DNA from 3 places in the Paraburkholderia terricola genome. Region 2 is predicted to be linked to each of the others. Evidence: predicted binding sites of a transcription regulator. Region 2 holds the regulator's gene; each other region holds the start of a gene.

Region 1 (7,714 bases), on a different replicon from region 2:
CACGAGGCGCAGCGCCGAACCGTAAAACGGGCGGTGTTTTCGCATTAGCAGGCGCACGGGTTTCTCCAGCAGCCAGGTGGGCCGCGGAAGCGCTTTCGGCAACCGCGTGCTTTCCGACGTGCTGCGAACCGGCACCCATCGGTTGGCGATTTCGGGCCGGTAGTCCGCCGTTGGCGCGGGCCTGAGCACGTTGTCCTCGCCGAGCCTCGCGACCAGCAGCTCGACGAGACGGGCGTGGTCCGCGGCGGAGCCGCCGGGCTCGGGAAACAGCGTATCGGATGCCGGTGCGGCGGGCTGCACGTTCGATGCATCGAGCCGCAGCGCGATAACGGGGGCGGTCAGTTCAATGCGGCCAAGACGCTCCCTGACGAGCCGGACCAGATGATCCTCCCGCCATGTCGGCTCGCCCAGGGCAATCTCGATGGGCGTCGGCTCGATGGCCTGCCTGCCGCGCTCGTGCTCGAGCAGAAGCGTCGCGCCCGTCAGCGCCAGTTGCTTCGCGCACAGCCAGCCGCACAGTTGCACGATGAGACGATGCGCACCGAAAAGCGCCGCTTCCGCATGCTCGATACGGTCGGGCATTTCAATGCGGGCGGAAAACGTGGGAGGGAGCGCCAGCCATTCGAACAGTTCCGGCGCCGTGCCGAAAGCGCGGTCGAGCGAGTCGAGCAGATGTTCGCCGCAACGTCGTTGCAGACCCGCGCGCGGCAGCCGTCTCACGTCGGCAATCGTTTCGCAGCCAAGGCCGGTGAACCAGTCGGCAAACGGCCTGATTTCCGGCACTGACTGCAACGGCAGCACCGACAATTGCCGTTCCAGCGAATCGACCTTGAGCACGCGCCGGTTCCGGTTCCTCGCGAGCAGCCAGGCGCCTTGCCCGGTCGGCGCGGCGCTTATCCGCGCGGTCAGCCCGATGGCTTCGAGGATCGCTTTCGCTTGCCGGCATACGGCGAGCAGTCCGCCAAAGAGACGCAGGCTCGCGCCGATGTCCACCACGACAACCGCCTCGTCGAGAACCGCGACATCGGGTGAGAACCGCATGAGCGCCACGGCGACCTCGCGTTGCGCGGCATGCTCGCGGCCGGCGTCGCGTTCGTAAATCTCGATCTCCGGCGCGAGCGTCAGCACGCCGCCGCGTTTCATGCCGACCCGCACCCCCGCGGCCCTGGCGACGCCATCCGCGATGAGCACCTTGTCCCGTTCGAGAACCACGCAGCCGTGCGCGGGCTCAGGCAGCCACTTCGGCCGGAAGACCTCGAGCTGCAACCGGGGCAGGTGAACGGCGAGAAATACGCGCATGGTGCGAAAACAGAACAGGTGTGGGTTGCAGGGGAATGGACAGAGGCTCTGCGCGTGCCGGACCTCGTCGCTTCGTGATGTCGACGGTCAGGCCGTCGCGTTCGGGCCGCAGCGCCAGCCGTAAAACCGCGGGAGAGGCATCCTGTGCCGACGCCAGCGGGCGGATCATGAAGAACAGCGTTTCCGAAGACTGGGCGGCCAGATGCAGCCGCCGCAGCGACGAGGTCTGAACGTGTTGCGCCCAGAACAGCAGTGCGCCGCAACTGCCGGCGCGCAGAATCTGCTCCGCGGCCCAGAGCGCGTCGGCTGTCTTCGGAGCCTGGACAACCATCAATTGTTCGGACGACAACCCGATGTATTCGAGGCCCAGGCCGTTCGGTACGTGCGGCGGCTGCACCATTGCAATCGGCCGCTTTTCCATTTCGCTGAGCGCGGGGCGCAATAGCCGCATTTCGCCCACGCCGGCCTGCTGCACCAGCAGGTCCACCAGCGCGCCGACCGGCCATCCGCCGCCGGGCAATTCCGCCGACAGCGCGGGATAGCCGGTATCCACGATATGCCCCCGGCTGCGCGCAAGCTGCGACGCCCGCCATAGCGACGGGTGGATGGCTTCGGGGACGGGCGGCGCGGTGGTCATTGGAGTTGCGGAAAAATCACTGTATGCATGTACAGTATCCTACACGGATTTTCGTAGCCACGAACAGGCACTTTTTTCGGGAAATTTTCAGGGAGAGGGGCGCTGGCACGGCCATTAGAAAACCTCACGCCACTCGCCACTCGCCACGCGAACTACCCGAATGCCCAATCGCATCCAGACGACAAAATCGTCACGCCTGAACGCATGGCACGCCGCATGCAACGCATGCAGCACGAACCTGCCAACTCAAAACCCACGCGAACCCACCCGCATTCACCGTCGACCGGAGGAACCATGTGGCGCAAGCTTGCTCGACCGCGAATCGTGGTGCTCACCGGCGCGAGCGCGGGCGTGGGTCGGGCTACCGCCCTCGCGTTCGCGCGTCGCGGCGCGCATGTCGCGCTGCTGGCGCGCGACCCCGCAGCGCTCGACGACACGGCAGCGCAAGTGCGCGCATGCGGCGTGCGCGCGTTGCCGATCGCACTCGACGTCAGCGACGCCGACGCCGTCGAAGCCGCCGCCGCGCGCGTGGAAGCGGAGCTGGGTCCGATCGACGTATGGGTCAACAACGCCATGCTCACCGTGTTCGGACCGATGGCAAGCCTGACGCCGAAGGAGTTCGCGCGGGTGACGGACGTGACCTACCTCGGTTACGTCTGGGGCACGATGGCCGCGTTAAAGCGCATGAGCGCGCGCAATCGCGGTTGCATCGTCCAGGTCGGCTCGGCGCTCGCCTATCGCGCGATTCCGCTGCAATCGGCCTATTGCGGCGCGAAGCATGCGATCCGCGGCTTTACCGACGCATTGCGCTGCGAACTGCTTCACGATCACAGCCGCGTCCATCTGACGATGGTGCAAATGCCCGCATTGAATACGCCGCAATTCGACTGGGCCGAGAACCGCATGCCCCACGCTCCGCAGCCGGTGGCGCCCGTTTTTCAGCCGGAAGTCGCCGCGCGCGCGATCGTCTGGGCGGCAATGCATCGTCGGCGTGAGGTGTATGTCGGGATATCGACGGTGAAGGCGATTGTCGCCAACCAGGTCGTGCCCGGCTGGCTGGACCGATATCTCGGCCGCACCGGCTATCAGGCGCAGCAAAGAGCCGCGCCGGCAAGCGATGCCGCGCCCTCGAATCTATGGCAACCGGTTGCCGGCGCGCATCGCGCTCATGGTCCATTCGACGGCGAGGCGAAGCATTACAGCAGCGCACTATGGCTCGATACGCATCGTCCGCTTGCGCTTGCCGCCGCGCTGACCCTTGCCGCGTTGACATGGCGGCGCTGGCCGCGCCGCTAGCCGGCGTGGCTGGCCGGCTCGTCAGTGCAGCGCGATCCAATCCAGCAGCCGCTGACCGTACCGGCCGCTCAACGCCAGATAAAGCGCGGCGACGCCGAGGTTCCACAGCAGGATCATCGCGGTCGCGTCGAGAGGATGGAAAATCGACAAGGCCACCGCGGTCATTGCAGCGACCGCGAGACTACCCGCCATCACGACCGGTCCCGGCTCCAGCCGGGCGGCGTGGCGCAGCATGATCAGCATCACGAGCGATAGCGGCATGCCGACCAGTACCAGGGTCGCGAAGCATCTTGCCGTTTCGCCGACAGACATGCCTTCCGGTCCGATCGCGATCCAATTGGTCAGGCAACCGTAGCCAATCGTGGCGACCCACGTGAGCGCAGCCGGTCCCGGTAACAGAAGCCAATGGCGTGACCGGCCCGGCACGCTGGCAATCAATGCCGCGACGGCGGCCAGAATGCCGGTGGCCGTGGCCGCGGCCATGCCGATGACGAACAGCGGCTGATGCAGCTTGACCGCCAGGTCGGCGCGCACTCCATGCGCGACACCGACGAAGAGCATCACAACCGCGGCAAACAGCAACCAGCACGCGGCTCTCGCCGCTGGCGAGCGCAGACGCCGCACCGGCGCGGCATCCGCGGCGAGCACGTCGATCAGGTCGGAGGTGCGGGTCATGATTTGCTACCTCGCTGCGGGAACCTCTCCCGTAATCGTTTCATGGCCCGATGCGTGGCGACTTTCAACGCGGCAACCGACGTTCCGCTTGCAGCCGCGGCTTCTTGCAGCGACATCTCCTGCAATTTGAGCATGCGCATCGCGTCGCGTTGTCCGACAGGCAATTGCTCGATTGCTTCCCTGACCAGGCGGGCATTCACCGTCTCTTCCTCTAAGTTCGCTTCATCGGCGGCAAAGGTTTCCAACTGATTTTCCGTTGACGATTCATGCGAGCCAACACGGCCGCGCCGGCGCAGACCGTCGACGATGCGCCGGTTTGCAATGGCGACCAGCCACGGCCCGAACGGACGCGAAGGATCATACGTGTTGCGCACGGCGTGCACGGTCAGCAGCACATCCTGAACCGTGTCCTCGATGTCGTCGGCGTTGCGGATGTGTCGTGCCGCGAGCGCACGAAGGTAGGGCGTGATGTCCTGGAGCAACCGGCGATAGGTCTGGGCGTCGCCCATTTGCGCGCTGGCCATCATGGCGGACCAGTCGAGTTTGCCGTCGGCGCGACGGGTCGCCGGCGCTTGCCGAGCGGCCGGCGCGATCGACGCCAGGCTCTCTCTTTCGGAACCAGGAACGGGACTCGGCGGGGGGGGATGCCGTTGCATGCTGAAATTTTGTGGCGGGGAGCCCGGATTGTCACGCGGAAAAAGTTTGAGCGGACCGTAACCTTTTGCGGCGCTCGGCCGAACCTTCCTGCACGGCCCACAATGTCCGGCCGCAACCCTCAGGAGGATGCGTGATGAACAAACACAGGATGACGGCCTCGATCTTGTCTTCGGCAATCGGCCTGGCGCTCGCCATGCAGATCGCGCCTGTTCAGGCCCAGGCCATGAAGGACATGAGCGCGATGCCGCAAGTCGTGAAAGACAACATGGCCCGGATGGAAGCGAACAAACTGCAAAAGTGCTACGGCATCAACGCCGTGTCGAAAAACGACTGCGCTGAAGGCGCCCATTCCTGCGCCGGACAATCCACCCAGGCGCGCGACCCCAAGTCATTCGTTTTGCTGCCCGCCGGCGATTGCAGCAAGATCCAGGGCGGCAAGCTGAAGCCGGCGTGAGGAAGGAAGGGTCATGGATGCCGCTTCCGGCGCCTCGCACTATGCCCACGGCCTGATTCCGGCGTGCGCCGGCGTCGGGCTGCGCTTTCGGCACCATCACGAAGTTGTCGAACGGCATCCGCCCGCCGCCTGGTTCGAGGTGCATCCCGAGAACTACATGGGCGGCGGCCTCGCGCCAGGATACCTGGATGCGATTCGCCGGGATTACCCGATCTCGCTTCACGGGGTGGGCCTTTCTCCCGGCAGCGTCGAAGGCCTGGATGCACGGCATCTCGAGCGTGTGCGCGCCGTCATCGAGCGGGTCGAGCCCGGCCTCGTTTCTGAACACCTGTCATGGAGCGTAAGCGCCGGCGTCTATCTCGCCGACCTGTTGCCGCTGCCGATGACGGAAGAAGCGCTGACCCTCGTATGCAGTCACGTCGACCAGGTGCAGACCTGTTTGCGGCGGCGCATTTCATTGGAAAACCCGTCCACGTATCTGCGTTTTCGCCACTCGACTATTCCTGAGTGGGCGTTTCTCGCCGAGGTCGCGCGGCGCACGGGATGCGGCATCCTCTGCGACGTCAACAACATCTATGTCAGTGCCGGCAATCACGGCTGGAACGCACAGGTTTATCTCGATGCCTTGCCGCCCGAATCGGTGACCGAGATTCACCTGGCCGGACACAGCGTGCGTCAGCTCGACGAGGGCCGAATAATCCGCATCGACGACCACGGCTCACGCGTCGCGCCCGCCGTGTGGGACCTGTTCGAACTGGCGCTCAGGCGTTTTGGACCGGTTCCCACGCTGATCGAATGGGACACCGATGTGCCGCCGCTCGAGGTTCTGATGGAAGAAGCCGCGCTTGCGGATGCCGCTATCGGGAGGCAGGGAAATGACGACTTGTGCGCCAACGCTGCATGACTTGCAATGCGCGGTGCGCCGGGACTTGCTTGGGCTTGCCGATGGCGATGCAGCCGCGTATGTGATAGCCGATGGCCTCGCTCCGCAGGCGCGGCTCGCGATTTATCGGAACACGGCGAATAGCACGCTGCTTACGGCATTGCGGCTCACTTATCCGGCCGTGCGGGCTTTGGTTGGAGACGAATTCTTCGAAGGCGCGGCTCGACTTTTTATCGAGCAATGCCCACCGTCGAGCGCGCACCTGGATAGCTACGGCGACAGGTTCGCGGATTTTCTGGCGCGGATGCCGGAAGCGGCGTCGCTCGTCTATCTGCCGGATACCGCACGACTCGAATGGGCCGTGAATGAGGCGCTGCACGCAGCCGACGCAACGCCGCTCGATCTACGCCGCCTCGAACAACTGGATGAAGCCGGCATGCAAGCCGTACGGTTTTTGCCGAGTCCCGCAATACGAATGATGGAGTCGGCGTTTCCCATCGACGCCATCTGGCACGCGGTATTGTCAAGGGACGATAGCGCGTTGGCGGACATCGATCTGGCGGCTGATCCGGTCTGTTTGTCTATCCAACGGGCACCTTCCGGCGTCGAGGTGAACCGGATGACGAAAGGGCAATACCGCTTCACGGCTGCGTTGCTTGCGGGACGCCCTTTGCATGACGCCCTGGCCGATGCGCCGGACGCTGAAACGTCCGTCTGGCTCGCACACCTTCTTGTATCTGGATGCCTTGTCGATATCCGTCTGTCGAACGAGGCATCCAGCCGAACAGCCGAGAGGTAGCCCCCATGATGCCGGAATCTCGATCCGCTCATCGCAGTTCGATACTGACTGAGCGCATCCTGCGCACCGTGGGATGGCTGGAGCGCGTGCCGTATACGGTTCTCGCGCTTCCACTGAGGCTTGCTGTCGCCACGGTCTTCTGGAACTCGGCGATGACCAAACTGGCCGACTGGAATGCCGCGCTCCAGTTGTTCAGGGAAGACTATCGACTACCGTTGCTGCCGCCCGAGCTTGCCGCCTACATGGCTGTGTCGATCGAACTGACCGCGCCTGTGCTGCTTGTGCTCGGCCTCGCGACGCGACCCGTGGCATTCGTCCTGCTCGGCATGACAACGGTCATCGAGGTGTTCGTGTATCCGCAGGCATGGCCCACGCACATTCAATGGGCCGCGATGCTGTTGGTCCTGCTGTGCCGGGGCGCCGGCAAGTGGTCATTGGATCAATGGTTATTCAGACGCCTTGGCATCCGCTGCGCATCACGCACATGACGTGGCATACGCCCGGCCCGCCGCCACGATAGCAATGGGTCGAGCATGTCGCTGCGATGACCAGAAAGTCATTTCGGCGTCACGGCTCGTTCAGGCGCCGCGCTCCATCATCCAGAGATGAAGACACCATCCATAGCCCGTGTTCGCTTCGTCATTGCAATAGCGACGGCTGTCGTCGCGCTCGCCGGCTGTCAGAGCGCGGCCACGTCGAGCCGCTCAGCCGTCGTGAGCGGCCCGGCCGTGAGCCCACGCTCGGGCGACTCGCCGCAATTGCCGAAGTCCTATCCCTGCCAGAACCTGCACGTGAAAATGCCGGGTTGTCCGCCGAGATGACATGGGCCTGGCGCGCGAATTGCATCGCCCAAGCCCGCTGCCGGCTGCGTGCGACAAGTCACGCCGGCGACACATTCCCCGAACATGGATGAGACCGCTCCCGTATAATTCCGGCCATGAAATTGCTCCGGACATTGCTCCTCCTGCTGCTTTGCGCCGTGCTGCCCATCAGTGGGCTGGCGGCGAGCGGGTT
Region 2 (7,714 bases):
GTGGCCTGCGGCAGTTTCGAGAAGACCGCCCGCGACATTCTGCAGGAAGGGGTGGACTGGCTCACCGAGCGTGGCGTGACCGCGCAAGGGCACTTTGCGTTCGGCCATCCAATCGACGAGATCGCGAATCTCGCCAACGAGTTGAACGTGGACCTCGTGGTGGTCGGTCACCGTTGCCGCACCGGTTTGTCGCGATGGTGGATGGGCGCGGGCAATACGCCGTTGCTCGACCGCGTATCGTGCAGCATCCTGGTGGCGTGTTCCTCCGCGCAGGAGCAGCAGCAAGCGGCGGCTTGATGCGCGGGAAGTGTGGCAAGTGCGGCGCGTGGCCGAGTGCGGTCCTGACAGGAAAACGGTTGCTCTTCCAGCTCCGTTCATGCGAACAGACAATCACTCATTCAAATTGACAGCGCTCAGCTTCCAGGTGAGCAGGCCTTCACGCTGGAAGATCGCCGAATAACGTGCGTCGCCGGCGCCATGCCGGTAAGTAACGACGAACTGGTTGAGGCCGCGATAGCCCGCCGTGGTTTCCGGCGGCTGCGGCGGCGCGGCGTTCTTGTTTGCCGCGCTGTTGGCCGAGCCTCCCGCGGTGGGCGATGCAGGCACGGGCGCCGGCGCGGGTGTTGCGGGCGGATTGTTGGCCGCGGGCGGAGCAGGCGGCCGCTCGCCAGGATTGCCGCGCGGCGGCATGCCGTTCAGCAATGCCGCCACGCCGTCCGGCGTCGCATAAGCGTTCACCAGCGGACCGATCAATGCCACGCCGATCATCGCGCCGATCGCGGCTAATGGATTGCCGTTGCCCTGCGCGTCGAGCCGGCGTGTCAGCAAGCCTGTGACCTCCTGCTTCAGGCTCTCGCGCAACGCGGGAAAGTCGACGTATTGATTGACGGTTTGCGCGTCGCGCGCGTCCGCCGCGCGCTTGAGATTATTCAGCGCGATATACGGCGACGCGTAGACGAACCCCAGCGCGGCGATCACCACAATCACAACCAGAGTGACGATCAAGGGCCGGTTGGCGCCGCGCTTCGTGCGTGTCGAAACTGCCATCGGGTGGGACTCTCCATCGCGTTTGATCTAGCGTGGACCGTGGCCACGCAAAAACGATCCCACGCGACAACGGTATCTGAAAGCCGATCAGGACTCGAATACGGCGCCGTGCACGTTGGCCTCGTCAGCGATGCAGCGATCGATCATGCGGCATACGGCCTCCATGGTGCCGACCATGATGAGCCGCGACGGCCCGTGATAAACCCGAACCGGTGCGCGCCGCTCCGGCTCCGCCATATTCAACCCGGCATTCAACGACACGCGGGCAAAGGCGGGCAACGACGACGGCAAGCTCGATACCCCGTCGGGCGAGTCGAACAGCGATGGCGTGCTGACCGCGGGCGCTCCGCTCACTGAGCAGGGCACCAGCTTGCGCAGACGGCGCAGACGACCGAACTGGCGAAAGGGCAGCAGGCGGGCAAGGCGTTCCATGAGTCTCTCCAGGCGATTCAACGTTGGGGCGGCTGCGATCCGGCGAACCGGCGAGCGGGCGGGTTAAAACTCTCCGGGGCGGATCAGCCCCACGGCGATACCCTCCAGCGCGAAATCCGCGCTGCCGGTTTCAACGAAGATGTTGTCGTAATCGGGGTTCTCGGCGATCAGCTCGATACCGTTTGGCCGGCGCTTCAGGCGCTTGACCGTGACGTCGTCGCCGAGCCGGGCGATGATGATCTGGCCGTCTTTCGCCTCGCTGCGCTTTTGCACCGCGAGCAGGTCGCCGTCGAAGATGCCGGCGTCGCGCATGGACAGCCCGCGCACTTTCAGCAGGTAATCGGGCTTGCTCGAGAAGAGCGCCGGGTCGCATGCGTAATGCTGCGAGATATGTTCCTGCGCGAGTATCGGGCTACCCGCGGCGACCCGGCCGATCAGCGGCAACGACAGTTGCATGATGCTCGCGTGCGGCAGCGTGAACTGGTGCGGCGAGTCTTCGGGGCTGGTGAGAAGGCGTATGCCGCGCGATGCGCCGGCCGCCAGTTCGATGACACCCTTGCGAGCGAGCGCGCGCAGATGTTCTTCTGCCGAGTTGGCCGAGCTGAAGCCCAGTTCGGCGGCGATCTCCGCGCGGGTGGGCGGAAAACCGGTGCGTTCGATGGCCCGGCGGATCAGATCGAAAACCTGCTGCTGTCGTGCGGTGAGTTTTGTCATGGCGCCACTGTATGTATGAACAGGTGGCTGTATTTTTATACAGTATCCGGCGCAATTCAAGCTTTACTTTAAGTTCGTGCGGGCAGGCGACGAAGTGGAGTCGTGGAAACGTCCGAACCGGACGCTCCAACACCCGTTTTCGTGCCGCAACGCCTTATCTGGCTGTCATTACCACTTTTGCGTATTAAAGAATGAAGAAACATTATTTTTAATGATGAAAGCCCTTCGATAGACTGGCCTCCAGTTGGCGCCACGCACGCGTGGCCGCACGCAGACGACGCAAAACAACATCACACGCCGTTTCAACGGACCACAACGCGGAGAAAGTTGGCATGAACCATCGACACACGGGGCTGGCAGGCAAGACGAAGAAACTGATCGCGGCGCTCGCCTTCGGCGCGGCAGCCGCGCTCGGCGTCGCGGGGCAGGCGCACGCCGCCGACACGACGCTGCTGAACGTGTCCTACGACCCGACGCGCGAGCTCTACCAGGACGTCAACCAGGCGTTCGGCAAGGAGTGGAAGGCAAAAACCGGCGAAACGATCACCTTCAAGCAGTCGCACGGCGGCTCGGGCGCGCAGGCGCGCTCCGTGCTCGACGGCCTGCAGGCGGACGTCGTGACTCTCGCGCTCGCCTACGACATCGACGCCCTCGCTAACAAGGGCCTGCTCGACAAGGGCTGGCAAAAGCGTCTGCCCGACAACGCATCGCCGTACACGTCGACGATCGTGTTTCTGGTGCGCAAGGGCAACCCGAAGCACATCAAGGACTGGGACGATCTGATCAAACCGGGCGTGTCGATCGTCACGCCGAACCCGAAAACCTCGGGCGGCGCGCGCTGGAACTACCTCGCGGCGTGGTCGTATGCCGCGCATCAGCCGGGCGGCAACGACCAGAAGGCGAAGGAGTTCGTCGGCAAGCTCTATAAGAATGCCGGCGTGCTCGATTCGGGCGCGCGCGGCGCGACCACCAGCTTCGTGCAACGCGGCATCGGCGACGTGCTGATCGCGTGGGAAAACGAAGCGTTCCTGTCGCTGAAGGAGTTCGGCACGGACAAGTTCGAAATCGTCGTGCCGTCCGTGAGCATCCTGGCCGAGCCGCCGGTTGCCGTGGTCGACAAAGTCGTCGACAAGCGCGGCACGCGCAAGCTGGCCGAGGCGTATCTGAACTTCCTGTACAGCGAGCAGGGCCAGGAGATCGCCGCGAAGAACTTCTACCGGCCGCGTTCGAACAAGGTGCCGGCGGAGTTGACCTCGAAGTTTCCGAAGCTGAAGCTGTACACGGTGGACGACTCGTTCGGCGGCTGGACGAACGCGCAGAAAACGCACTTCGCGGACGGCGGCGTATTCGATTCGATCTATCAGCCGCAGTAAGACCGCCGGTGCCGGCAACGGCATCGACCGAGCGACGCGGCAACGCGTCCAATCCGGGCGCGCCCCAGTGGCGCGCTTTGGCCAGCCAGGGCCCGGCGGCCAGAACACGCAGGCGTGAACCCTGAAAGAGCATTGAGCATGACGACGTTGACCTTCCGAAAACCGAGCGCCTTGCCCGGTTTTGGCCTGACACTCGGCATCACGGTGGCTTATCTGAGCCTCGTGGTGCTGATTCCGCTTGCCGCAACCTTCCTCAAGACCGCGACGCTCGACTGGGCGCAGTTCGTGCGCGCGGTGAGTTCGCCGCGCGTGCTCGCGTCGTATCGCCTGACGTTCTTCTCGGCGTTGGGCGGCGCGCTGATCAACGCGGTGTTCGGCTTTCTGGTGGCGTGGGTGCTGGTGCGCTACACGTTTCCGTTCAAGCGCATCGTCGATGCGGTGGTCGATCTGCCGTTCGCTTTGCCGACCTCCGTGGCCGGCATTTCGCTCGCGGCCGTGTACGCGGGCAACGGCTGGATCGGGCAGTTTCTCGAACCGCTCGGCATCAAGATCGCATTCACGCCGGCGGGTGTGCTGGTTGCGCTGACGTTCATCGGCTTGCCGTTCGTCGTGCGGACCGTGCAGCCAGTGCTCGAGGAGTTCGAGCGCGAACAGGAGGAGGCGGCCGCGTGCCTCGGTGCGTCGCGCTGGCTGACGTTTCGCCGCGTGGTGTTGCCGTCGGTGTTTCCGGCCCTGCTGACGGGCTTCGCGCTGGCGTTCGCGCGCGCGCTCGGCGAATACGGCTCGGTGATTTTCATCGCCGGCAATGTGCCGATGAAGTCTGAAATCACCTCGCTGCTGATCATCACCAAGCTCGAGCAATACGACTACGCGGGCGCCACGGCATTGGCCGTGGTGATGCTGGTCGTGTCCTTCCTGATGCTGCTGTTCATCAATACCTTGCAGTGGTACTTGCAGCGCCGCACCGGGCGCGGCGGCGCGGGCCCGGCGCCGGCCCCGGCAAGCGTCGCGGCGATCGGCGGAGGTGTGCGATGAGCCGCCATTCCGCCGACGGCGCGCATCGTGTGAATCGCGCGGATGGGACGGATCGGGCCGCCGTCGCCGTCGCGCCGCGCGCGCCGCTCAACGTCGCGCGCCGGCCCGATCCGGTGACCGAACCGCCGGTGGTGCGCTGGATCCTGACCGGGGTCGCGTTGCTGTTTCTCGCGCTGTTTCTCGTCGTGCCGCTCGTCGCCGTGTTCTATCAGGCGTTGAACAAGGGGCTCGGCTTCTATCTGGAATCGCTCGCCGATCCCGATGCGCTGTCGGCGATCAAGCTCACCGTGATCACCGCGGCGATTGCCGTGCCGCTGAACCTCGTGTTCGGTCTCGCGGCTTCCTGGTGCATCGCCAAGTTCGAATTCCGCGGCAAGGCGCTGTTGACCACGCTGATCGATCTGCCGTTCTCGGTTTCGCCGGTGATCTCGGGCTTGATCTACGTGCTGCTGTTCGGCGCGCAAGGCTGGTTCGGCCCGTGGCTGCAAGCCCATGACGTGCAGATCATCTTCGCGGTGCCGGGCATCGTGCTGGCGACGATCTTCGTCACGTTCCCGTTCGTCGCGCGCGAACTGATTCCGCTGATGCAGGCGCAAGGCAACGACGAGGAAGAAGCCGCTCACGTGCTCGGCGCCTCGGGCTGGCAGATTTTCCGCCGCGTCACGCTGCCGAACGTCAAGTGGGGCCTGCTGTACGGCGTGATCCTGTGCAACGCGCGGGCGATGGGCGAGTTCGGCGCGGTGTCGGTGGTGTCGGGCCATATTCGCGGCCAGACCGACACGATGCCGCTGCACGTCGAAATTCTCTACAACGAGTACAACTTCTCGGCGGCGTTCGCGGTGGCGTCGGTGCTCGCGTTGCTCGCGCTCGTCACGCTGGCGCTCAAGCTGCTCGCCGAGCGGCATATGTCGGCGGAACTGTCGGCGGCGCGCGACGTGCCCGCGTATGCCGGGCCCGTCACGCCGGCGCCGGCTTCACAGCCTGGTTCACAGCCTGGTTCACAGCCTGGTTCGCAGCCTGGTTCTGAGCCTGGCTCGCGGACCGCTTCACAGACCACCTCGCAATCCGTCAATGCATCGCAGCCACACCCGCTCAAGCAAGGAGAGCTGTAATGGGTATCACCGTTCGTAACCTGCAGAAGCGCTTCGGCGATTTCGTCGCGCTCGATAACGTCTCGCTCGATTTCCCGCCGGGCGAACTGGTTGCGCTGCTCGGGCCCTCGGGTTGCGGCAAGACGACCTTGTTGCGGGTGATCGCCGGGCTCGAATACGCGGACGGCGGCCAGGTCGTGCTGCAAGGCCAGGACGTCGCGACGGTCGGCGCGCGCGAACGCGAAATCGGCTTCGTATTCCAGCATTACGCGCTGTTCCGTCACATGACGGTGTTCGAGAACGTCGCGTTCGGTCTGCGTGTGAAACCGCGCAAGGAGCGTCCCTCGGAAGCGGTGATTCGCGAGAAGGTGCACGAACTGCTGAAGCTCGTGCAACTCGACTGGCTCGCGCAACGGTATCCGTCGGAGCTGTCGGGCGGCCAGCGGCAGCGGATCGCGCTGGCGCGCGCGTTGGCCGTCGAGCCGAAGGTGCTGCTGCTGGACGAACCGTTCGGCGCGCTCGACGCGAAGGTGCGCAAGGAATTGCGTAGCTGGCTGCGGCGTCTGCATGACGATCTGCATATCTCGACGATCTTCGTCACGCACGATCAGGAAGAGGCGCTCGAAGTGGCCGACCGCATCGTCGTGCTCAATCGCGGGCACGTGGAGCAGGTGGGCAGTCCGCAGGACGTGTACGACCATCCGCAAACCTCGTTCGTCTACGAGTTTCTCGGCGCGGCGAACCGCCTGCACGGCAACGTCGATTCGAGCGGCTTCGTGGTCGACGGCGCGGCGCTGCCGGTCGCGATCACCGCGGGATTCAGCGGGCCGGCCTTCGCTTATGTGCGTCCGCACGATCTGCAGTTGTACCCGCAGGCGGCCGGTCATCGCGAAGGCATCGTCGTCGACGTGCGGCGCGTGGTGACGCTGGGCGGCTCGGTGCGGGTCGAACTCGCGGGCCGCGAAGGCAACCTGCTCGAAGCCGAACTCGATCGCGAAGCGTGGCGCGATCTGCAACTGGCGGTCGGCGATGGCGTGACCGCCGTGCCGCGCGCATTGCGCGTGTTTCCGGCGCAATGAATGACGTCGTGAAGCCCGCAGTGAAGCGGGCAACGACCCCCGGCGTTTCGATCGAACTCAAATAACTCACTCTGGCTGAACCGGAGACATACAGATGAACTTCCAGCAATTGCGCTTCGTGCGCGAGGCCGTGCGCCAGAACATGAATCTGACCGAGGTGGCGAACGTGTTGTACACGTCGCAGTCGGGCGTATCGAAACAGATCAAGGATCTCGAGGACGAACTCGGCGTCGACATTTTCATTCGGCGCGGCAAGCGTCTGACGGGGCTCACGGAGCCGGGCAAGGCTGTGCATCAACTGATCGAGCGGATGTTGCTCGACGCGGAGAATCTGCGCCGCGTCGCGCGCCAGTTCGCCGATCAGGACAGCGGCCACCTGGTGGTGGCGACCACGCACACGCAGGCGCGCTATGCGTTGCCGAAGGTGATCCGTCAATTCACCGAGGTGTTCCCGAAAGTGCACCTGGCGCTGCGCCAGGGCAGCCCGCAGCAGATCGCGCAGATGATCATCAACGGCGAGGCGGATATCGGCATCTCGACCGAGGCGCTCGACCGCTTTCCGGACATCGTCACGTTTCCGTGCTACTCGTGGCATCACGTGGTGGTCGTGCCGAAGGATCATCCGCTCGTGGGCCGTGAAAATCTGACGCTCGACGAAATCGCCGAATTCCCGATCGTCACGTATGACCAGGACTTCACGGGCCGCTCGCACATCGACCAGGCGTTCGCCAAGGCAGGCGCGTTGCCCGACGTCGTGCTGACCGCGATCGACGCGGACGTGATCAAGACCTACGTCGAACTCGGCATGGGCATCGGCGTGGTGGCGGCGATGGCCTACGATCCCAGGCGCGATACCGAACTGGTGGCGCTGGATACGCAGCATCTGTTCGAGGCGAGCACGACGCGGGTCGGTCTGCGCAAGGGCGCGTTCCTGCGCGCGTAT
Region 3 (7,714 bases), 1.7 Mb from region 2:
CCGTGGTCTTTGCTGCCGATTAGAACAGACATCGCTAGCAGTCTGCGTCTGCCACGCTGGTTAGCACGTGATTGCTGTTCCCTTGTTCTTTCGGGAGACGCCAGGGCCGCTTCGCTGCCCCGACGTCAAGCGTCGCGTTATTGGTTGACTCGCTTCGCAAACGTTGAGATCGCATCAGCCATCGCTTTGGGCTGCGCGGGCGCCATCGCGTGTCCCGCATTCGGCAATACGACTACCGTCTCGCGGTCGCCGAGCATGGACTTGAGAAGCTGTGAGAACCGACGAGGCGACACTGCGTCGTTCTCACCCTGCAAGTCGAGAATCGGCGCGGTACCGGCGGCGAGGTGGTCGTCGACGGGCGCGCAACGCCGTCAGTCAGTCCAAACCGAAATAGTCGCCGTCGCTCGCGCTGTCGCGACGGGTCTTTGCCCCAGTGTCCGCTTGAACATTTTTGGCCGTCGGCGTAGGGGCGCAAACTGTCCAGGATGACAGCGCGAAATCGAGGCACCGAAGTACCGCGCGGACGGCACACGTACAGTTTTTTGGCCAATTCGTCGTCCATCCGGATGTGGACCTCCCTGCGAGCCCGGTTTGTACCAGCAGGTTGTACCGGTGAGCTTATCGGCCAAACGCGCCGCGTCCTCGAATTGCCAGAAACCGTATAAAAATCAAGGACGAAAAAAAGCCCGCCGAAGCGGGCTTTTTCTTGCAACTGGTGGCGAATCAGGGACTCGAACCCCGGACCTGCGGATTATGATTCCGTCGCTCTAACCAACTGAGCTAATTCGCCGAAAGAAGCGAGATTATGGGGATAGCGCCGGAGGCTGTCAACCCCCGGCGCGCTACTTTTTCAAAGCAGCCCCGGACACCCCGTGTTCAGTCTCTCGCGTAGATGTCCGAGTCCTTGGTCTCCTTGACGAACAGAATGCCGATCACGAACGTAATGAGCGCGATCACGATCGGATACCACAACCCCGAGTAAATGTTGCCCTTCGCCGCGACGATCGCGAACGCGGTCGCCGGCAGGAAGCCCCCGAACCAGCCATTGCCGATGTGATACGGCAGCGACATCGACGTATAGCGGATGCGCGTCGGAAACATCTCGACCAGCATCGCCGCAATCGGCCCGTACACCATCGTCACGTAGATCACGAGGATCGTCAGGATCGCCACGGTCATCGGCCAGTTGATCTGCGAAGGATCGGCCTTCGGCGGATAGCCGGCCGTCTTCAGCGTCGTCGCGAGCGTCTTGTCGAACGTCTTGCCTTGCTCCTTGGCGTCGGCGGCCTTGCCGTCATAGGTGTTGATCACCGTGTCGCCGACCTTGATCTGCGCGAGCGCGCCCGCCGGCGCCGCGACGTTCTCGTAGTTCAAGCCCGACTTCGAGAGCGCGCTCTTGGCGATGTCGCACGAACTCGTGAACTTCGCCGTGCCGACCGGGTTGAACTGGAACGAGCATTCGTCCGGATTCGCGATCACGACGATCGGCGATTTCAGCGTGGCGGTTTCCAGCGCCGGATTCGCATAATGCGTGAGCGCCTTGAACAACGGGAAGTACGTGCACGCGGCGATCAGCAACCCCGCCATGATGATCGGCTTGCGGCCGATGCGATCCGACAGCGAGCCGAAAAACAGAAAGAACGGCGTGCCGATGAGGAGAGCGATCGCGATCAGGATGTTGGCGCTCGCGCCGTCGACCTTCAGCGTCTGCGTCAGGAAGAACAGGGTGTAGAACTGACCCGTGTACCAGACCACGGCCTGGCCGGCTGTCAGGCCGATCAGCGCGAGGATCACGACCTTCAGGTTCTTCCACTGGCCGAATGCTTCCGAGAGCGGCGCCTTGGAGGTCTTGCCTTCGGCCTTGATGCGCTCGAACACCGGCGACTCATGCAGTTGCAAGCGAATCCACACCGACACGGCCAGCAGCGCGATCGACGCGATAAACGGAATGCGCCAGCCCCATACGCCGAACGCGTCCTCGCCCATCGCCGTGCGCACGCCGAGAATCACCAGCAGCGACAGGAACAGGCCGAGCGTGGCGGTGGTCTGGATCCATGCGGTGTAGAAGCCGCGGCGTCCCGCCGGCGCATGTTCTGCGACGTAAGTGGCGGCACCGCCGTATTCGCCGCCGAGCGCGAGACCCTGGAGCATGCGCATCGCGATGAAGATCACTGGCGAAGCCATGCCGATCGCCGCGTAGCCGGGCAGGAAGCCGACGAGGAACGTCGACAGACCCATGATCACGATCGTGACGAGGAACGTGTACTTGCGCCCGACCATATCGCCGAGGCGCCCGAACACGATCGCGCCGAACGGCCGCACCGCGAAACCCGCGGCAAAGCTGAGAAGCGTGAAAATGAAGGCGGCGGTCGGATTGACGCCGGAGAAAAAGCTCTTGCTGATGAAAGCCGCGAGCGAACCGGCCAGATAGAAGTCGTACCACTCGAAAATCGTACCCAGCGACGATGCGAAGATCACCCGCTTCTCTTCTCGCGTCATCGGCGTATGCGAGAGTTGCCCGCCAACGGTAGCCATATGTCGTCTCCAATATTGATATGCACGCGGTTCGCCGGCAAGGCGTCCCCGTGGAACCGATTATTGGAATGGAAACTTACGGGCTACTGACGTGGCGGGGTGAACAGGGTTGCGTCGTTCATGCGGCGAATTTTGGCTAACACCTTCCAATTTGGCTAAAAGCCACGCCAACGCGCGGCTAACGTGTCTCAATAATTGCCGCCGTCCGGTTTGGCGTTCAATCAGCGTTAGGGTAAGTCCCGTGCCGGTTCGTGCGCTTGCAAGCTGACACGCACCAGCGTTCCGGCAAGCCGCGGCGAGGTTTGATAGACGTTGTCCTCGATCGTCAGTTCGCCGCCGTGCATGGTTGCGATCTCCCGGACGATCGCAAGCCCAAGGCCGCTGCCGTCGCCTTCGCGGCCGAGAATCCGGTAGAAGCGCTCGATCACCCGCGAGCGCTCGGCCGCCGGAATGCCCATGCCGGTGTCCTCGACTTCGAGATGGACGCGCCGCGCTGTCGCCTCATGCCGAACCCTGACGGTAATGCGTCCGCCCGCCGGGGTGTAGCGGATCGCGTTGTCGATCAGATTCGACAGCATTTCGCGCAGCATCACCGGATTGCCGTCCACTTCGACCGGTTCCTCGGGCGCTTCGTAACCGAGGTCCATCTGCTTGGCGAGCGCGGCTTGAACCCAGTCGCGCACGGCATGGCGCGCGACCTCGGTGACCTCCACGGTGGTGAAAATCTGCCCCGACATGCGGTTCTCGGCACGCGCCAGCGCCAGCAACTGCGTGACGAGCCGCGCCGCGTGCTCGGAACTGGTGGCGATCTGTTCGAGCGAGCGATGAACTTCCGCCGAGACGTCCTGGCGCAACGCCAGCTCCGCCTGGGTGCGCAGGCCGGCCAGCGGCGTTTTCATCTGATGCGCGGCATCGGCGATGAAGCGCTTCTGCAATTCCATGTTCTGTTCGAGGCGCGTGAGCAGATCGTTGAACGACGTGACCAGCGGCTCTATCTCGGGCGGCGCGCGGCGTGCTTCCAGCGGCGACAGATCGTCGGGGCGGCGCGCGCGGATGTGGTCCTGCAGCGCATGCAGCGGCGCGAGTCCGCGCGACAGGCCGAACCACACCAGCAGGATCGCGAGCGGCAGAATCACGAACTGCGGCAGGATCACGCCCTTGATGATGTCGTTGGCGAGCTGGCTGCGCTTGTCGAGCGTTTCGGCGACCTGCACCAGCACCGGCTGCGCGCCGGGCGTCTGCGGAAACTCGACGGTCGTATAGGCGACGCGGATGTCGTTGCCGTGCAGCACGTCGTCGCGGAATTCGACGAGGCCGGGCGGCGGGCGATCGTCCTCGTGCGGCAACGGCATGTCGCGCTCGCCGCCGACCAGTTCGCCGCGCGTGCCGAGCACCTGATAGAACAGGCTGTCGACATTGTCGGTGCGTAGAAAATCGCGCGTGGAATCGGGCAGCGACAGCTCCGCCACGCCATTCACCGGATGAATCTGGCGCGCGAGCACATAGGCGTCGGTTTCGAGCGCGCGGTCGAACGGCCCGTTGGCGATCGACTTGGCGACGAGATAGGTGACGGCGAGGCTCATCGGCCACAGCAGCAGGAGCGGCGCCAACATCCAGTCGAGAATCTCGCCGAATAGCGAGCGCGGACGCGCCGCGGCGGCGGCTTCGGTCTCGTCGGGCGGGGCGAACGGATTGGCGTAGCGCTCGTCGCGCGCTTCGTCGAGGTCCGCCGCGTGCGCCGTGGGGCGATCTGCGCGAGCGGCCATGGGGCGTTCCCTATTTGAAATGGTGGCTCGCCGGCATCGGGCCCGACGGCGGCTCGGGTTCGGGCCCGGCGGCGGACGGCGGCGGCGCGCCCTCGCTCTCGCCGGCGTGGGCGTTCACGTTCGCGGGCGACGCCGCCTTCTCGAGGCAATATCCCAGGCCCCGCACAGTGATGATGCGCACGCCGCTCGGCTCGATCTTCTTGCGCAGCCGGTGCACGTAGACTTCGATCGCGTTGTTGCTGACCTCCTCGCCCCATTCGCATAGATGGTCGACGAGTTGTTCTTTCGAGACCAGGCGGCCGATGCGCTGCAGCAGCACCTCGAGCAAGCCCAGCTCGCGCGCCGACAGGTCGATCACCTGTTCGTTGACATAGGCGATGCGGCCAACCTGGTCGAACGACAGCGAGCCGTGCCGCACGACGGTCGGGCCGCCGCCCGCGCCGCGCCGGGTCAGCGCCCGCACGCGCGCCTCGAGTTCGTTCAGCGCGAAGGGTTTGGCCATGTAGTCGTCGGCGCCGAGATCGAGGCCCTTGACGCGTTCGTCGACGCTGTCCGCGGCGGTCAGGATCAGCACCGGCAGGTTCGAATTGCGCGCGCGTAGGCGGCGCAGCACCTCGAGCCCGGACATGCGCGGCAGGCCGAGATCGAGGATCAGCAGGTCGAAGGTTTGCATCGACAGGGCGGTGTCGGCCTCGACGCCGCTCTTCACGTGATCGACGGCATAGGCCGATTGGCGGAGTGATCGAACCAGACCGTCCGCGAGTATGCTGTCGTCTTCGGCAATCAGAATTCGCATGGTGCGCCAGCTTTGGCCTTGCCGGCACCTTGGGTGTCCCCGCGGCGCACAGCGGTCTCCGAAAATTATTGTGGGTGGTGGGGTAGCGCGAGAGTAAATATGCGCGTTCGCATGGAATCGTGCTTGCCAAAACCACTGTTTTTTTATACAGTGTCTGAGTTTCGTGCGCCGTTCGTTGAAAACGCGCTGCGCACCTGCCTCAGACGCCGTTCATCATAGCAAAGGACGATTCATGGAAGAAAGCAAGAAAGGCTCGGCTGGACTGACTGCTGAAAAGAGCAAGGCACTCGCTGCCGCACTCGCGCAGATCGAAAAGCAGTTCGGCAAAGGGTCGGTCATGCGGCTCGGCGCAGGTGAGGCAGTCGAAGACATCCAGGTGGTCTCAACCGGATCGCTCGGTCTCGACATCGCACTGGGCGTCGGCGGTTTGCCGCGTGGCCGTGTGGTCGAAATCTATGGCCCGGAGTCATCCGGTAAAACCACGCTGACGCTGCAGGTCATCGCCGAAATGCAGAAGATCGGCGGCACGGCGGCGTTTATCGACGCGGAACACGCGCTGGATATTCAGTACGCGGGCAAGCTCGGCGTAAATGTGAACGACCTGCTGGTCTCGCAGCCGGACACCGGCGAGCAGGCGCTCGAAATCGCCGACGCGCTGGTGCGCTCGGGCTCGATCGACATGATCGTGATCGACTCGGTCGCGGCCCTCGTGCCGAAGGCCGAAATCGAAGGCGAAATGGGCGACTCGCTGCCAGGTCTGCAAGCGCGTCTGATGTCGCAAGCGCTGCGCAAGCTCACCGGCACGATCAAGCGCACGAACTGCCTCGTGATCTTCATCAACCAGATCCGCATGAAGATCGGCGTGATGTTCGGCAATCCGGAAACCACCACGGGCGGCAATGCGCTGAAGTTCTACGCGTCGGTGCGCCTGGACATTCGCCGCATCGGTTCGATCAAGAAGAACGACGAAGTGATCGGCAATGAAACGCGCGTGAAGGTCGTCAAGAACAAGGTGGCGCCGCCGTTCCGCGAAGCGATTTTCGACATTCTGTATGGCGAGGGTATCTCGCGCCAGGGCGAGATCATCGACCTCGGCGTGCAGGCGAAGATCGTCGACAAGGCCGGTGCCTGGTACAGCTACAGCGGCGAACGTATCGGTCAGGGCAAGGACAACGCGCGCGAATTCCTGCGCGAGAATCCTGATATCGCTCGTGAAATTGAAAACCGTATCCGCGAATCGCTGGGTGTGAACGCCATGGCCGAAGCAGTGACCGGGGCGGGCGCCGAAGTCGCGGGCGAAGAAGAGTAACCATCACGTGATACGCAAGGGCCGGCCGTTGTCCAATGCTGGACGCAACGCGGGCGGCCCGCGTGACGGTAACGGCGATTCGAACGATCCGTTCGACCCGTCCGAATCGTTCGACGCACATGATCGCGCCGCGGGCCGTCGCTCGCGGCGCGCGCAGTTTGACTCCTCCCCACGTGTTACTTCTGATCCTTCCGGAAGCCCCTCGGGTTCTTCTGAAGCCGCTTCAGTCACCGAAACCACCTACACCCGCTCGCGTCGCGCGCCTGGCGAAGCGAAGCCGGATCAAGACGAAGCGAAGAAATCCCAACGCCCGGCCCGTTCGCTAAAAGGGCGCGCGCTCGGCTATTTGTCTCGCCGTGAATACAGCCGCGCCGAACTCGCGCGCAAGCTGAAACCGTTCGTCGAGGAAACCGATTCGCTCGACACCTTGCTCGATTCACTGGAAACGGAAAACTGGCTGTCCGATTCACGCTTCGCCGAAAGTCTGGTTCATCGGCGCTCGTCGCGGTTGGGCGCGAGCCGGATCGTCGGCGAATTGAAGCAACACGCGGTCGACCCGGCGCTAGTCGAGGAAGCCGGCGCGCAATTGCGCGAAACTGAACTCGCGCGAGCCCGAGCCGTTTGGCAAAAGAAATTCGGCCAGCTTCCCGAAACGCCCGCCGAACGCGCGAAGCAGGCGCGTTTTCTGGCGTCGCGCGGTTTTTCGGGCGCGACGATCGGCAAGATCCTCAAGGGTATCGACGAGGAGTGGAGCGGCGAGTAGCCAGCGGGCGCTGCTCGCTCGCCCCGGCCCGCTGGGCGTCGCCGCGCATTCCGACCTGTCTCAAATACCCAGTATGCTAAAATTCACCGGTTTTCCAATCCGGCCTTTCCTTTCCGCATGCCGCTCTCCCCGCCAGTGTCCCGTCAGTTGCGCCACCGTCGCGCAATCAGAGCGGAAGCCTACGAGCGAGCCGATGGCCTGTGGGATGTGGAAGCGTGCTTGACCGACGAAAAACCGCGCGACGTGGTGCTTGCGTCGGGCGTCCGGCCTCATGGTCAGCCGATTCATGAACTCTGGCTTCGCATCACCATCGATCGCAAGCTCAATGTCGTCGACGCCGAGGCGTCGTCCGACTGGGTGCCCTATCCCGGTCTGTGCCAAGCCAGCAATCCCGCCTACCGTGCCCTCATCGGGCTCAATCTGTTCCGCAACTTCCGTCGTGATGCCGCCCGTTTGCTGGCCGGCACGGCCGGCTGCACGCATCTCACCGAGTTGTGCGCGCTCCTGCCGACCGTCGCGATCCAGGCGTTCGCCGGCGACGTGTG

The links. The regulator LexA, encoded in region 2, represses DNA repair genes until DNA is damaged. The targets are predictions, from matches to a motif close to ACTGTATNNNNATACAGT.
Region 1: imuA (translesion DNA synthesis-associated protein ImuA) is a predicted target of LexA. The motif match lies at 1,955-1,972, and genes of this name have one in related genera.
Region 3: recA (recombinase RecA) is a predicted target of LexA. The motif match lies at 5,232-5,249, and genes of this name have one in related genera.

The regions. Positions count from the first base shown of each region.
Region 1 is NZ_CP024942.1:2,330,755-2,338,468, forward strand. Features, by position in the region: gene CUJ90_RS29050 (Y-family DNA polymerase) at 1-1,299, opposite strand, end outside; gene imuA (translesion DNA synthesis-associated protein ImuA) at 1,229-1,936, opposite strand; gene CUJ90_RS29060 (SDR family oxidoreductase) at 2,231-3,232, shown strand; gene CUJ90_RS29065 (NrsF family protein) at 3,254-3,907, opposite strand; gene CUJ90_RS29070 (sigma-70 family RNA polymerase sigma factor) at 3,904-4,431, opposite strand; gene CUJ90_RS29075 (BufA1 family periplasmic bufferin-type metallophore) at 4,698-5,018, shown strand; gene bufB (MNIO family bufferin maturase) at 5,032-5,922, shown strand; gene CUJ90_RS29085 (HvfC/BufC N-terminal domain-containing protein) at 5,924-6,700, shown strand; gene CUJ90_RS29090 (DoxX family protein) at 6,709-7,188, shown strand; gene CUJ90_RS29095 (hypothetical protein) at 7,638-7,714, shown strand, end outside.
Region 2 is NZ_CP024941.1:1,643,890-1,651,603, forward strand. Features, by position in the region: gene CUJ90_RS07455 (universal stress protein) at 1-297, shown strand, start outside; gene CUJ90_RS07460 (DUF2939 domain-containing protein) at 391-1,047, opposite strand; gene CUJ90_RS07465 (hypothetical protein) at 1,135-1,479, opposite strand; gene lexA (transcriptional repressor LexA) at 1,543-2,193, opposite strand; gene CUJ90_RS07475 (sulfate ABC transporter substrate-binding protein) at 2,526-3,566, shown strand; gene cysT (sulfate ABC transporter permease subunit CysT) at 3,705-4,601, shown strand; gene cysW (sulfate ABC transporter permease subunit CysW) at 4,598-5,713, shown strand; gene CUJ90_RS07490 (sulfate/molybdate ABC transporter ATP-binding protein) at 5,713-6,771, shown strand; gene CUJ90_RS07495 (CysB family HTH-type transcriptional regulator) at 6,866-7,714, shown strand, end outside.
Region 3 is NZ_CP024941.1:3,367,856-3,375,569, reverse strand. Features, by position in the region: gene CUJ90_RS15080 (hypothetical protein) at 1-23, shown strand, start outside; partial or broken gene CUJ90_RS15075 (alpha/beta fold hydrolase) at 138-347, opposite strand; tRNA gene CUJ90_RS15070 (tRNA-Met) at 714-790, opposite strand; gene CUJ90_RS15065 (MFS transporter) at 877-2,535, opposite strand; gene CUJ90_RS15060 (sensor histidine kinase) at 2,763-4,301, opposite strand; gene CUJ90_RS15055 (response regulator transcription factor) at 4,312-5,097, opposite strand; gene recA (recombinase RecA) at 5,330-6,406, shown strand; gene recX (recombination regulator RecX) at 6,414-7,169, shown strand; gene CUJ90_RS15040 (DUF2889 domain-containing protein) at 7,287-7,714, shown strand, end outside.